Regions from separate parts of the Streptomyces sp. W16 genome, predicted to be linked through region 2. Evidence: predicted binding sites of a transcription regulator. Region 2 holds the regulator's gene; the other holds the start of a gene.
What was found. The regulator HrcA, encoded in region 2, represses chaperone genes, less so after heat shock. The targets are predictions, from matches to a motif close to TTNGCACTCNGNNNNNCNGAGTGCNAA.

Region 1 (5,757 bases), on a different contig from region 2:
GCCCGTCCGGGTGAGCGCGCCCGGTCCCAAGGGGATCGCCGGGAGCGGTCTCGCCGGGGACACGGTGTGTCATCTGCGCCACCACGGCGGCGACGACCAGGCGGTGTACGCGGTCGCGCGCGAGGATCTCGACGACTGGGAGCGGGAGTTGGGGCGCCCGCTCGGCAACGGCTCCTTCGGGGAGAACCTGACGACCCTGGGTCTCGACGTGTCCGGCGCGCTGATCGGCGAGCGCTGGCGGATCGGTTCCGAGGTGGTCCTGGAGGTCACCTGCGGGCGGATCCCGTGTCGTACGTTCCAGGACCATCTGGGCGAGCGGGGGTGGGTGAAGCGGTTCACCGTAAAGGGTGCGCCGGGGGCCTATCTGCGGGTGATCGAGCCCGGTGAGATCCAGGCGGGGGACGCGATCGAGGTCGTGCACCGGCCCGGCCACGACGTGACGGTGGCCCTGCAGTTCCGGGCCGTGACGACCGAGCGGGCGCTGCTGCCGCGGCTGCTTCCGGCGGGCGAGGCGCTGCATCCGGAGTCCCTCGCGCAGGCCCGGAAATATGTCGCGGAGCACGCGGGCTGACCTGCCGTCACGGCCTCTTCGACGCCTTGTTCGACACGTGTTCGTCACGGATCGGGAGGGCCTGTGCAGAGATCTGGCCCGGTCGCCCCGGGTCACTAATCTTGCGCCATGACAACGGCATTGATTACGGGATCGACCGCGGGGATCGGTGCCGCGTTCGCGCGGCGGCTCGCGGCGGACGGGCACAACCTCGTGCTGGTGGCGCGGAACACCGAGCGGCTCGGCGAGCAGGCGACCGAACTGCACGACCGGCACGGCATCGAGGCGGAGGTGCTGACCGCCGACCTCGCCACGGACGAGGGCATCGAGACGGTGGCCGCCCGGCTCGCGGACCGCAAGAACCCGGTCGACCTGCTGGTCAACAACGCGGGCTTCGGCAACAAGGGCCGCTATCTCGACGTACCGATGGCCGACGAGCTGAAGATGCTCAAGGTGCACTGCGAGGCGGTGCTGCGGCTGACCAGCGCGGCGACCGAGGCGATGCGGGAGCGCGGGCGCGGCGGTGTCGTCAACGTGGCGTCGGTGGCGGCCTTCGTACCGCGCGGGACGTACGGCGCGTCGAAGGCGTGGGTCGTGCAGTTCACGCAGGGGGCGGCCAAGGACCTGGCGGGCAGTGGCGTACGGCTGATGGCGCTGGCGCCCGGCTTTGTGCGGACCGAGTTCCACGAGCGGGCCGGGATGGGCACGGACAACATCCCGAACTGGATGTGGTTGGACGCCGACAAGCTGGTCGCGGCGGCGCTAGCGGATCTGGCACGCGGCAAGTCGCTGTCGATCCCCGACCCGCGCTACAAGGCGCTGATGGGCCTGGTGAAGATCACTCCGCAGGCGGTGCTCGGCGGGATCACGTCGAAGACCGGGCGGAAGTACGGGCCGCAGTGACGGCAGCCGCCCCGCTGACAGTGACACGAAGGCCCGGCTCCCCCAGAGGGGTGCCGGGCCTTCGGTCTGCTGTTACGGGTTCACCGACTCGCGTCAGTGGGAGTGGCCGTGGCCGTGACCACCGGCGGCCGGCTCCTCCTCTTCCTTCTTCTCGACGACCAGGGTCTCGGTCGTGAGGAGCAGGGAGGCGATGGAGGCGGCGTTCTCCAGGGCGGAGCGGGTGACCTTGACCGGGTCGATGACGCCGGCCTTGACCAGGTCGCCGTACTCGCCGGTCGCGGCGTTGAAGCCCTGGCCGGGCTCCAGGTCGGCGACCTTGGCGGTGATGACGTAGCCCTCAAGGCCCGCGTTCTCGGCGATCCAGCGCAGCGGCTCGACGACCGCGCGGCGCACGACCGCGACACCGGTGGCCTCGTCGCCGGTCTTGTCGAGGTTGCCGTCCAGGACCTTGGCGGCGTGGACCAGAGCGGAGCCACCACCGGAGACGATGCCCTCCTCGACCGCGGCGCGGGTCGCGGAGATGGCGTCCTCCAGACGGTGCTTCTTCTCCTTCAGCTCCACCTCGGTGGCGGCGCCGACCTTGATCACGCACACGCCGCCGGCCAGCTTCGCGAGGCGCTCCTGGAGCTTCTCGCGGTCCCAGTCGGAGTCCGTGTTCTCGATCTCGGCCTTGATCTGGTTGACGCGGCCCGCGACCTCGGAGGAGTCGCCGGCACCGTCGACGACGGTCGTGTCGTCCTTGGTGACCGTCACGCGGCGGGCGGAGCCGAGCACGTCCAGGCCGACCTGGTCGAGCTTGAGGCCGACCTCCTCGGCGATGACCTGACCGCCGGTGAGGGTGGCGAGGTCGCCGAGCATCGCCTTGCGGCGGTCGCCGAAGCCGGGGGCCTTGACCGCGACCGCGTTGAAGGTGCCGCGGATCTTGTTCACGACCAGGGTCGACAGGGCTTCGCCCTCGACGTCCTCGGCGATGATCAGCAGCGGCTTGGAGGCGTTGGCCTGGATGACCTTCTCCAGCAGCGGCAGCAGGTCCTGGATGGAGCTGATCTTGCCCTGGTGGATGAGGATGTACGGGTCTTCGAGGACCGCTTCCATCCGCTCCTGGTCCGTCACGAAGTACGGCGACAGGTAGCCCTTGTCGAAGGCCATGCCCTCGGTGAAGTCCAGCTCCAGACCGAAGGTGTTGGACTCCTCGACGGTGATGACACCGTCCTTGCCGACCTTGTCCATCGCCTCGGCGATGAGCTCGCCGACCTGGCTGTCCTGCGCGGACAGACCGGCGACGGCCGCGATGTCGGCCTTGTCGTCGATGGGCCGCGCGGTGGCGAGCAGTTCCTCGGAGATGGCCTTGACAGCGGCGTCGATGCCCTTCTTCAGGGCGGCCGGGGAGGCACCGGCGGCGACGTTGCGCAGGCCCTCGCGTACGAGCGCCTGGGCGAGCACGGTGGCGGTGGTGGTGCCGTCACCCGCGATGTCGTTGGTCTTGGTCGCCACCTCCTTCACCAGCTGGGCACCGAGGTTCTCGTACGGGTCGTCGAGCTCGACCTCGCGGGCGATGGTGACACCGTCGTTGGTGATGGTGGGGGCGCCGAACTTCTTGTCGATGACGACGTTGCGGCCCTTGGGGCCGATCGTCACCTTGACCGTGTCGGCAAGCTTGTTGACGCCGCGCTCGAGGGCGCGACGGGCGTCCTCGTCGAACTTCAGGATCTTCGCCATGGGAGCGGTTCAGCCCTCTCGGAAAACGTGGGTGAAACGAACTACGCCCCTGACGCCCGGCTTCATAAGGTCGCGGGGGCCAGGGGCGCAGCTCACATACAGAGTGTTCTTGAAGTGAATTACTTCTCGATGATCGCGAGCACGTCGCGAGCCGAGAGGACGAGGTACTCCTCGCCGCTGTACTTCACTTCGGTGCCGCCGTACTTGCTGTACAGCACGATGTCGCCGGTCTTCACGTCGAGCGGAAGCCGCTCGCCGTTCTCGAAGCGGCCCGGGCCCACGGCCAGGACGACGCCCTCCTGGGGCTTCTCCTTGGCCGTGTCCGGGATGACCAGGCCAGAGGCCGTGGTCTGCTCGGCGTCGAGCGGCTGGACCACAATGCGGTCCTCAAGCGGCTTGATGGCAACCTTGGAGCTGGTGGTCGTCACGATCCGACCTCCCCCTTCGGAGATCTCACGGGGTTAACTGTCTGAGGTGGCGACCAGGTGGATCCGTCGTCGCGGGTGCCGGACCTGCCCGTCGCTATTGGCACTCTCCAGGGGGGAGTGCCAGGTCTGAGACTATGACTGCGATTAGCACTCGGTCAAGCGGAGTGCCAATGCCTGCGGCGCTTGGGCGGAATTTCTGTGACCGTTGGCTGTGGTTGCCGCCCCCTGGGGGCTGCGCCCCCAGACCCCCGCTTCGGCCTGGACGGCCTCGTCCTCAAACGCCGGACGGGCTGATGGTGCCGACCGGCGTTCGAGAGGCCCTAGTCCGCCGTGCATCCCCAGTAGCCGATCTCCGCCGGCTCGCCGTCGCGGTAGAGGATCGTGCACCGGCCTGTTCCACGGCCCGGGAAGGACGCGGCCCCGCTGCGGAGCGCGGCGGTCCAGCGCTCGCGGGTGGGGCTGCCCTCCGGTGCCCAGTCGCGCACCTCGTCCTCGGTCAGGGGTCGCATCATGGCGAAGTCGTCCCCGGACGCGGCGTCGATGAGGGCGTAGAAGTCGAGCACGGAGGACGTGCCGCCCGTCAGGATGTGCTCCCGCCAGCCGTCGTCCTCCCACAGATCGACGATGTCCCGCCCCGGGAACCCGTGGTCGTCCTTGGCCAGTTCCTGTTCCTGCGCCTGCCGGAACGCCGACTGCAGATCCCTCTGGTACGGCCCGGTGGAGGTCCACTCGTTGCCACCCATCGCAAGGCCCTTTCCGCTCACCGCCGTTCGACGTGCGCGGCAGGCTATCCGGGGCCACTGACACCAACGGGACCGGTCCTAGAGGTAGTCCTCCAGGCGGCCCACCGTCAGGCCCTGTCCCTGGATGCCGCGCAGCAGTCCGGCCGTGCTGTCGGTCGGGGCGATGCGGACGATGTCGCCGGGGGTGAGGCGGTGGGCGCCTCGGGCGTAGGTGAGGGTTCCGGTTGTCGTGGAGGCCCGCCAGAGGACCAGTGCGGAGATGCCGCAGTCGGCGGCGGCTCGGCGGGTCGTCATGTCGTACGTGCCGTAGGGGGGCCGGAGCAGGCGGGTCCGGCGGCCGCAGATCTCGGTGCGCTGGGCGTCGTAGGGCAGGCCCGCGACGGGGCGGCTGTCCTGGGCTGTGCCGAACTCGGTGACGGGCAGGCGTAGTTCGCGGACCATGTCGGCGAAGCCCGGGTCCGGCCGCGCGCCCGCGTCGTGGTCGTAGGTCAGGAACACGACCTTGTCGTGGGTGCGGACGTGGTCGACGACGGGTGGGAGGCCCGGGCCCGCCGAGCGGGCGGGGGGTCCCGGGGACGGTTTCGGCGCGGGGGCCAGGGGGGCCGTCAAACCCCAGTGGCGGTACGGCTGTTCGGGGGCCGGGCCGTGTGGGTGCACGCGCTGGGCGGCCTTCTTGCCGAGCCGTTCGATGGGGTCGACGGACTGGGCGCAGCCGGTGAGGAGGGTGGCCGCCAGGGCGACGGCCACCGGTACCCGGACCCTCACAGGTAGTCCTCCAGGCGGGCCACCGCGTAGCCCTCGGCCGTGACCTTGCCGAGGAAGCGGCGCATGTCGTCGACCATCGTGCCCTTCCAGTCCGCACGGCCCCGGAAGTGGGTCAGGACGATGTCTCCGGGGTGCAGGGACCGGTCGTCCTCGCGGTACTCCCAGTGGTCGACGTACACCTCCTCGTCCCAGATCGGTGCGTACTTGACGCCGCAGGACTTGGCGGCGACGAGGGTGTCGTGGTTGTAGTTGCCGTAGGGCGGCCGGAAGACCGTCGGGGCCTTGCCGAACTGCTTCTTCATGATGTCCTGCATGCCGCAGATCTCGCGCTTCTGCTCGGCGTAGGACAGGCCCGGCAGGTACGGGTGCGTGAGGGTGTGGTTGTTGAGCGTGTGGCCCTCGGCCTGCATCTTCTTGAAGTAGCCGTAGTCGTCCTTGACCAGGTAGTTGCTGAGGAAGGCCGTGTACGGGATCTTCAGGTCGCTCATCATCCGCAGGAACGCGGGGTCCTTGTTCTCGCCGTCGTCGATGGTGAGGAAGACGATCTTCTGCTTCGTGGGGATCGTCGTGAAGACCGGCGGGAGGTTCAGCTCCTCCTGATCGTCCACCTCGAAGCCCTTGCGCGCGGTGATCTCCGGCTTGTGCGCGG
Region 2 (7,985 bases):
AGACGTTCGTCGAGGCGGCCGTGGCGGATCAGCTCCCGTTTGACGCGCTGCGTCTCGGAGTTGAAGTGGGTGCTGCGGTCCATGATCTGGTTGAAGGCGGCGGTCAGTTCGGCCACCATGCCGTGACCCGTCTCCGGTGCCTTCGTGAAGTCGCCGTCGCGCGCCGCCGTCATCACGGCGAACAGAGGGCGGAGATCCGATGCTCGAATCCAGTCCTCTTTGTGTCCGTCTTCGAGCACACGCGTAGCACTGTTCTCACTCATGGCGGCCCACTTCGGTAACTCGGCGCTTATGGCCGCGGTCAGTCTGTCACTCTGTCCGCATCGACCGAGGCGTATTCGTCCGATCTGCTCGGGGAGCTGTGCATGGGGGCAATTCCGACGCAACGGGAGACCACTTCGCGCGCTCCCGATGCGCCCGCGCACCACGGCGCGGACCCGCGCACGACCATGCGCGCCACGCTCTCCGGAAGCCCCCTCGCGCCCGGCTCCGCCCGCGGCCTGGTGCGTGCCGCGCTCCAGGAGTGGACCGAACTCGCCCTGCCCGGTGCCGAACACCTCACCGTCCGGCTCGCCGACGACGCGATGGTCGTCGTCAGCGAACTCGTCACCAACGCCGTCGTACACGCCGGTACGGACGTCGAGCTGGTCTGTCGGCTGGAGGACGACCGGTCCGTCGTCGTGGAGGTCGCCGACCACCACCCCTCCCGCGCCCCGCGCGACAACAGCAGCGAACCGGCGTACGAGACACCGGAGTTCGGGCGCGGACTGCGGCTCGTCGCCACGCTCGCCGAGTCCTGGGGCGTCACCTACCGCACCGGCACCAAGACCGTCTGGGCCCGCCTGCCCGCCGAAGGCAGCCCGGTCGCCGAGGAGTTGGAGACGTACGCCGGGGAACGCGGTCTGCGCGTCGCCGAGATCCTCGCCCCCGAACCCCAGCGCGCCGAACGCGACCGGGACTGGCTCGGCCGCGGCGCCCTCTCCTTCCTCGCCGAGGCCTCCGACCTCCTCGCCGGACAGCTCGACGAGGACTTGGTCGCCGCGCTCGCCGGACAGCTCATCGTGCCGAGACTCGCCGACTGGTGCGCCGTATGGCTGGAGGACGAGGTGATGGGCCGGTGGGGGTCCCCCCGGTCGAGCGGAGCCGAGAGTGGAGGAGGCTGGAGCGAGGACGCCGGGGCCGGACCGCGCCTCGCCCGGGTCTGGCACGGCAGCGAGAACCGCATCGAGGAACTGCGCGGCGCCCTGGAGAAGCACCCGCCCCGCCCGCAGGACTCGCTGCGACCCGTGTCCTACCCCTGGCCCGCCGACGCCCTCGGCCCGCACGGCACCCACGGCGCGGCACTGGCGTACCGGCTGATCGCGGGCGGCCGTCCGCTCGGCACCCTGGTCATCGGACGGTCCGGGCTGCCGTGCTTCCCCGACGAGGTCACCGGCCTCGTCGAGGACCTCAGCCGCCGCGTCGCGCTCGCCATCGGCGCGGCCCGCCAGTACGCCCGCCAGGTCACCATCAGCCGCGTCCTCCAGCGCGGCCTGCTGCCCGGCGCCGTCGCCGAGATCCCCGGCGTGCACAGCGCCCTCGTCTACGAACCCTGCGACAAGGGCGGCCCCAGCGGCGACTTCTACGACCTGTTCCCGGCCGGCGACGGCCGCTGGTGCTTCGCCCTCGGCGACGTCCAGGGCAAGGGCCCCGAGGCCGCCGTGGTCATCGGCCTCGCCCGCCCCTGGCTACGCCTCCTCGCCCGCGAGGGCTACCGCGTCGCCGACGTCCTCGACCGTCTCAACCAGCTCCTCCTCGACGACGCCACCGAGGCCGCCGACGCCGCGGCCCACGCCCTGGTCGCCGCGGGCGGCATGCCGGGCCCGGTCGGCGACGGCCCCCGCTTCCTCTCCCTCCTCTACGGCGAGCTGGTCCCCTTCGACGGCGGCGTCCGCTGCACCCTCGCCTCCGCCGGACACCCGCTGCCACTGCTCCTCGGACCGGACGGCTCCGTCGCCACGACCGCCCGCCCACAGACCCTCCTCGGCGTCATCGAGGACGTCACCTACACCAGCGAGACCTTCGAACTGCATCCGGGCGACAGCCTGTTGTGCGTCACGGACGGGGTGACCGAGCGCCGCTCCGGCTCCGTCCAGTTCGACGACGGCGACGGCCTGGCGACCGCGCTCGCCGGGTGCGCGGGACTGAGCGCCGAGCTGATCGCGGAGCGGATCAAGCGGCTGGTGCACGAGTTCGGCGGTCGGCCGCCCGAGGACGACATGGCGCTGCTGGTGCTGCAGGCCGAGTAGTCCTCGCCGGTGCTGGACAATGGAGGGCATGCCTTCCGCACTCCCCGACGGCGATCCCGTCCCCGACGACGGCGCCCTGCCCGCACAGGCGCTCGCCGGATCGGCCGACCGCCCCCTCGGGTTCTATCTGCACGTCCCGTACTGCGCGACCCGCTGCGGCTACTGCGACTTCAACACCTACACGGCGACCGAGCTGCGCGGCACGGGCGGAGTGCTGGCCTCCCGCGACAACTACGCGGACACCCTGATCGACGAGGTCCGCCTGGCCCGCAAGGTCCTCGGCGACGACCCGCGCCCGGTCCGCACGGTCTTCGTCGGCGGCGGTACGCCCACGCTGCTGGCGGCGGGCGATCTGGTACGGATGCTGGGCGCGATCCGCGACGAGTTCGGCCTCGCCCCGGACGCGGAGATCACCACGGAGGCCAACCCGGAGTCGGTCGACCCGGCCTACCTCGCGACCCTCCGCCAGGGCGGCTTCAACCGGATCTCCTTCGGCATGCAGAGCGCGAAACAGCACGTCCTGAAGGTCCTGGACCGCACCCACACCCCCGGCCGCCCCGAGGCCTGCGTGTCCGAGGCCCGCGCGGTCGGCTTCGAACACGTCAACCTCGACCTGATCTACGGCACCCCGGGCGAGACGGACGACGACTGGCGGGCCTCGCTCGACGCGGCCCTCGGCGCGGGCCCCGACCACGTCAGCGCCTACGCCCTGATCGTCGAGGAGGGCACCCAGCTGGCCCGCCGGATCCGCCGCGGCGAGGTCCCGATGACGGACGACGACGTGCACGCCGACCGGTACCTCATCGCGGACGAGGTGATGTCCGCGGCGGGCTTCGACTGGTACGAGGTGTCCAACTGGGCGACGTCGAAATCCGGCCGTTGTCTGCACAACGAGCTCTACTGGCGCGGCGCCGACTGGTGGGGCGCGGGCCCCGGAGCGCACTCGCACGTCGGCGGAGTGCGGTGGTGGAACGTGAAGCATCCCGGCGCGTACGCGGGGGCACTGGCGGCCGGCCGCTCCCCGGGCGCGGGCCGGGAGATCCTCTCCGCGGAGGACCGCCGGGTGGAACGCATCCTGCTGGAGCTACGACTCCGGGAGGGCGCCCCGCTGGACCTGCTCCACCCGGAGGGGCTCGCGGCTTCGCGCCGGGCACTGGGGGACGGGCTGCTGGAGGCGGGGCCGTACGAGGAGGGGAGCGCCGTGCTCACGTTGCGGGGGCGGTTGCTGGCGGACGCGGTGGTACGGGACCTGGTGGACTGATCACTCGGGGCAGCGGTTCAGGACCAGATTCCCCGGCGTTGCTGGAGACGGCTTCAGAGCCAGCGAGTAGCGATCCTCGATGAGCCCAGTGAGCCTCACACCGTTGGAGCCCATCGGTGTCGAACTGGACACCAGCGAATTCGCCACCTACGAGAAGGTCAGGCCTCACCGCTGTCCGTGACGAAGTCGATCAACTCCTCGACCCGCCCCAGCAGTTCCGGCTCCAGGTCCTTGTAGGACTGGACCTTGGCCAGAATCGCCTGCCACACCGCACCGGTGTTTTCCGGCCAACCCTGCGCCCGGCACACCCCCGTCTTCCAGTCCTGTCCGTGCGGGATCCGGGGCCAGGCGGCGATGCCCACGGAGGACGGTTTCACGGCCTCCCAGATGTCGATGTAGGGGTGGCCGACGACGAGGGCGTGCTCACTGGTGACGGACTGGGCGATGCGCCACTCCTTGGTGCCGGGGAGCAGATGGTCCACCAGGATGCCGAGGCGGGCGTCCGGGCCCGGGGCGAACTCCGCCACGATGGCCGGCAGGTCGTCGACGCCCTCCAGGTACTCGACCACCACACCCTCGATGCGCAGGTCGTCGCCCCACACCCGCTCGACGAGTTCCGCGTCGTGCCGGCCCTCGACGTAGATCCGCCCGGCGCGGGCCACACGCGCGCGTGCACCGGGAACGGCCACCGAACCGGATGCCGTACGAGTGGGCCGTAGCGGACTCGACACCGGCCTGACCAGGGTCACGACCCTGCCCTCCAGGAGGAAGCCGCGCGGCTCCAGGGGGAACACCCGGTGCTTGCCGAAGCGGTCCTCCAGGGTGACCGTGCCGGCCTCGCAGCGGATCACCGCGCCGCAGAAACCGGTGCCCGGCTCCTCGACCACCAGGCCCGTTTCCGCGGGGACCTCGGGGACGGGCTTCGGCTTCTTCCACGGCGGGGTCAGGTCGGCGGAGTACTGGCGCATTCGGATGACGATAGGAGAAGGCCAGGAGGCGTCACCGCGACACGCCGAAACGCGTTGCCAACGCGTCCCGTTGGGCCCGCACGAACCCCGCGTCCACCACCGCTCCGTGACCGGGCACGTACAGCGCGTCCTCCCCGCCCAGGCCGAGCAGCCGGTCCAGGGCGGCGGGCCAGTGCGACGGTACGGCGTCGGGCCCCGCCTGGGGATCGCCGGACTCCTCGACCAGGTCGCCGCAGAAGACGACCGGCGGGGAGCCCGGGACGCCTTGGACGACGACCGCGAGATCGTGGGACGTGTGACCCGGGCCCGCGTTCACCAGCAGGACCTGGCGGTCGCCGCCCAGGGAGAGCGTCCACTCGTCCGGGACGGCGACAAAGGCCAGGTGACGCGGGTGGGCCAGAGCGGCCACGGCCTCGTCGGCCACGCGCGCGTGGAGGCCGTTCTCGACCGCGTCCCCACGGAGTGCCTCCCGCTCGTCCGTCAACACCCGCTCCACGCCCACCGCACCGAACACCTCCGCGTCCGCGAACTCCGCCGCCCCGAAGACATGGTCGAAATGCGGGTGGGTGAGCGCGAGATGGGTCACAGCGTGCCCGGCGAGCGCCTGCGCCTCCGCGCGCAACCGCGCGCCCTCCGCGAGACCCGACCCGGCGTCGATCATCAGCGCCGAACCCTCCCCGACGACCAGACCGACCGTGCAGTCCCAGCCAGGCAGCCGGCACCGGCCCACCCCGGCGGCCAGCCGCTCCCACCCCGCCTCTTCCCAAGTCACCGTCATGCAGCGACGCTAACGGTGACGGCACCTATGGCGTGACATCGCAGGACCGGCCTTGCCCGGGGTGTACCTCACGGCCGTACACTGGCCGGGGAACGGCTGGCACTCACGCGCACAGAGTGCCAGGAAAGGGCGGGCTCGCGACAAGCGGCGACAAAGGCGACCAGAACTGGAGGTGTGCGCGATGCTCAGCGAACGCAGGCTCCAGGTGCTGCGCGCCATCGTCCAGGACTATGTCGGCACCGAGGAGCCGGTGGGCTCCAAGGCGCTCACCGAGCGGCACAGCCTCGGCGTCTCCCCGGCGACCGTGCGCAACGACATGGCGGCCCTGGAGGACGAGGGGTACATCGCCCAGCCGCACACCAGCGCCGGACGCATCCCCACGGACAAGGGCTACCGGCTGTTCGTCGACAAGCTCGCCGGCGTCAAGCCGATGACCGGCCCCGAGCGCAAGGCCATCCAGAACTTCCTCGACGGCGCCGTCGACCTCGACGACGTCGTGGGCCGTACGGTACGGCTGCTCGCGCAGCTCACCCGGCAGGTCGCCGTCGTGCAGTACCCCTCGCTGACCCGCTCGACCGTCCGGCACGTGGAGCTGCTGTCGCTGGCCCCCGCGCGCGTGATGCTCGTGCTGATCACGGACACCGGGCGGGTCGAGCAGCGCATGGTGGACTGCCCGGCGCCCTTCGGGGAGTCCTCGCTCGCGGATCTGCGCGCGCGGCTCAACAGCCGGATCGCGGCCCGCCGCTTCGCGGACGTACCCCAGCTCGTGCAGGACCTGCCGGACGCCTTCGAGAACGAGGACCGCGGCACGGTCGCGACGGTGCTCTCCACCCTCCTGGAGACTCTCGTCGAGGAGACCGAGGAGCGGCTGATGATCGGCGGCACCGCCAATCTCACCCGCTTCGGACATGACTTTCCCCTCACCATCCGCCCCATCCTGGAAGCGCTGGAGGAGCAGGTCGTCCTCCTCAAGTTGCTTGGTGAGGCGGGGGATTCGGGCATGACCGTACGGATCGGTCATGAGAACGCCTACGAGGGACTCAACTCCACGTCGGTGGTGTCGGTCGGCTACGGTTCGGGCGGCGAGGCAGTCGCCAAGCTCGGCGTGGTCGGACCGACCCGCATGGATTACCCGGGAACGATGGGAGCGGTACGCGCAGTGGCACGGTACGTCGGACAGATCCTGGCGGAGTCCTAAGTGGCCACGGACTACTACGCCGTTCTCGGCGTGCGTCGCGACGCGTCGCAGGATGAGATCAAGAAGGCCTTCCGTAGGCTCGCGCGCGAGCTGCACCCGGACGTCAATCCGGATCCGAAGACCCAGGAGCGGTTCAAGGAGATCAACGCCGCCTACGAGGTGCTCTCGGACCCGCAGAAGAAGCAGGTCTACGACCTCGGCGGCGACCCCCTCTCGCAGGCGGGCGGTGCCGCGGGCGGCTTCGGTCAGGGCGGCTTCGGGAACTTCTCGGACATCATGGACGCGTTCTTCGGCACGGCGTCGCAGCGCGGACCGCGCTCGCGCACCCGCCGCGGCCAGGACGCCATGATCCGGCTCGAAATCGAGCTGGACGAGGCGGCCTTCGGCACCACGAAGGACATCCAGGTCGACACGGCCGTCGTCTGCAACACCTGCAACGGTGAGGGCGCGGCCCCGGGCACCTCCGCCCAGACGTGCGACATGTGCCGCGGTCGCGGTGAGGTGTCGCAGGTGACCCGGTCCTTCCTGGGCCAGGTCATGACGTCCCGCCCCTGCCCGCAGTGCCAGGGCTTCGGCACCGTCGTGCCGACACCGTGCCCGGAGTGCGCCGGTGACGGCCGCGTCCGCTCGCGGCGCACGCTGACGGTGAAGATCCCGGCCGGTGTGGACAACGGCACGCGGATCCAGCTCGCGGGCGAGGGCGAGGTCGGCCCCGGCGGCGGCCCCGCCGGTGACCTGTACGTCGAGATCCACGAGCTGCCGCACGCGATGTTCCAGCGCCGCGGCGACGACCTGCACTGCACGGTCACGCTTCCCATGACGGCCGCGTCCCTGGGCACGAAGGTGCCGTTGGAGACGCTGGACGGCATGGAGGAGGTCGACATCCGGCCGGGCACCCAGTCCGGCCAGTCGATCCCGCTGCACACCCGGGGCATCACGCATCTGCGCGGCGGCGGCCGGGGCGACCTCATCGTGCATGTCGAGGTCACCACCCCGACCAAGCTCGACGTGGAGCAGGAACGCCTCCTCAGGGAGCTGGCGAAGCTGCGCGGCGAGGAGCGGCCCATGGGGACGTTCCAGCCGGGGCAGCAGGGCCTGTTCTCCCGTCTGAAGGACGCGTTCAACGGCCGCTGAACCGGTCGTCGAATCGGTCTCCGCCTGGGCATGCACCTGTCCTATGCCGGGCGGAAGGCCGGATTCGGACTTGTTCGGAGGACGTGACAACATGCCGTCATGTCCTCCGCACTGACCGATCTCTTCCCTCATCCGATCGTGCAGGCCCCCATGGCGGGCGGTGTCTCCGTACCGCGCCTCGCGGCTGCCGTGTCCGAGGCCGGCGGGCTGGGGTTCCTCGCCGCCGGGTACAAGACCGCCGACGGCATGTACCAGGAGATCAAGCAGCTGCGGAGCCTGACGGCCCGCCCCTTCGGCGTGAACCTCTTCATGCCGCAGCCCGAGTACGCGGACAAGGCCGCCGTGGACGTCTACGCCC

Region 1: a site for HrcA is predicted at 3,745-3,771, ahead of groES (co-chaperone GroES). Genes of this name have one in related genera too.

Annotation. Positions count from the first base shown of each region.
Region 1 is NZ_JAWOAI010000539.1:438-6,194, forward strand. It holds gene R6V09_RS43045 (MOSC domain-containing protein) at 1-571, shown strand, start outside; gene R6V09_RS43050 (SDR family NAD(P)-dependent oxidoreductase) at 680-1,453, shown strand; gene groL (chaperonin GroEL) at 1,547-3,172, opposite strand; gene groES (co-chaperone GroES) at 3,292-3,600, opposite strand; gene R6V09_RS43065 (hypothetical protein) at 3,921-4,343, opposite strand; gene R6V09_RS43070 (hypothetical protein) at 4,422-5,108, opposite strand; partial or broken gene R6V09_RS43075 (polysaccharide deacetylase family protein) at 5,105-5,757, opposite strand, start outside.
Region 2 is NZ_JAWOAI010000125.1:12,616-20,600, forward strand. It holds gene R6V09_RS18690 (HAMP domain-containing protein) at 1-263, opposite strand, end outside; gene R6V09_RS18695 (SpoIIE family protein phosphatase) at 366-2,288, shown strand; gene hemW (radical SAM family heme chaperone HemW) at 2,317-3,549, shown strand; gene R6V09_RS18705 (DUF3097 domain-containing protein) at 3,708-4,517, opposite strand; gene R6V09_RS18710 (MBL fold metallo-hydrolase) at 4,549-5,295, opposite strand; gene hrcA (heat-inducible transcriptional repressor HrcA) at 5,477-6,493, shown strand; gene dnaJ (molecular chaperone DnaJ) at 6,494-7,627, shown strand; partial or broken gene R6V09_RS18725 (nitronate monooxygenase) at 7,727-7,985, shown strand, end outside.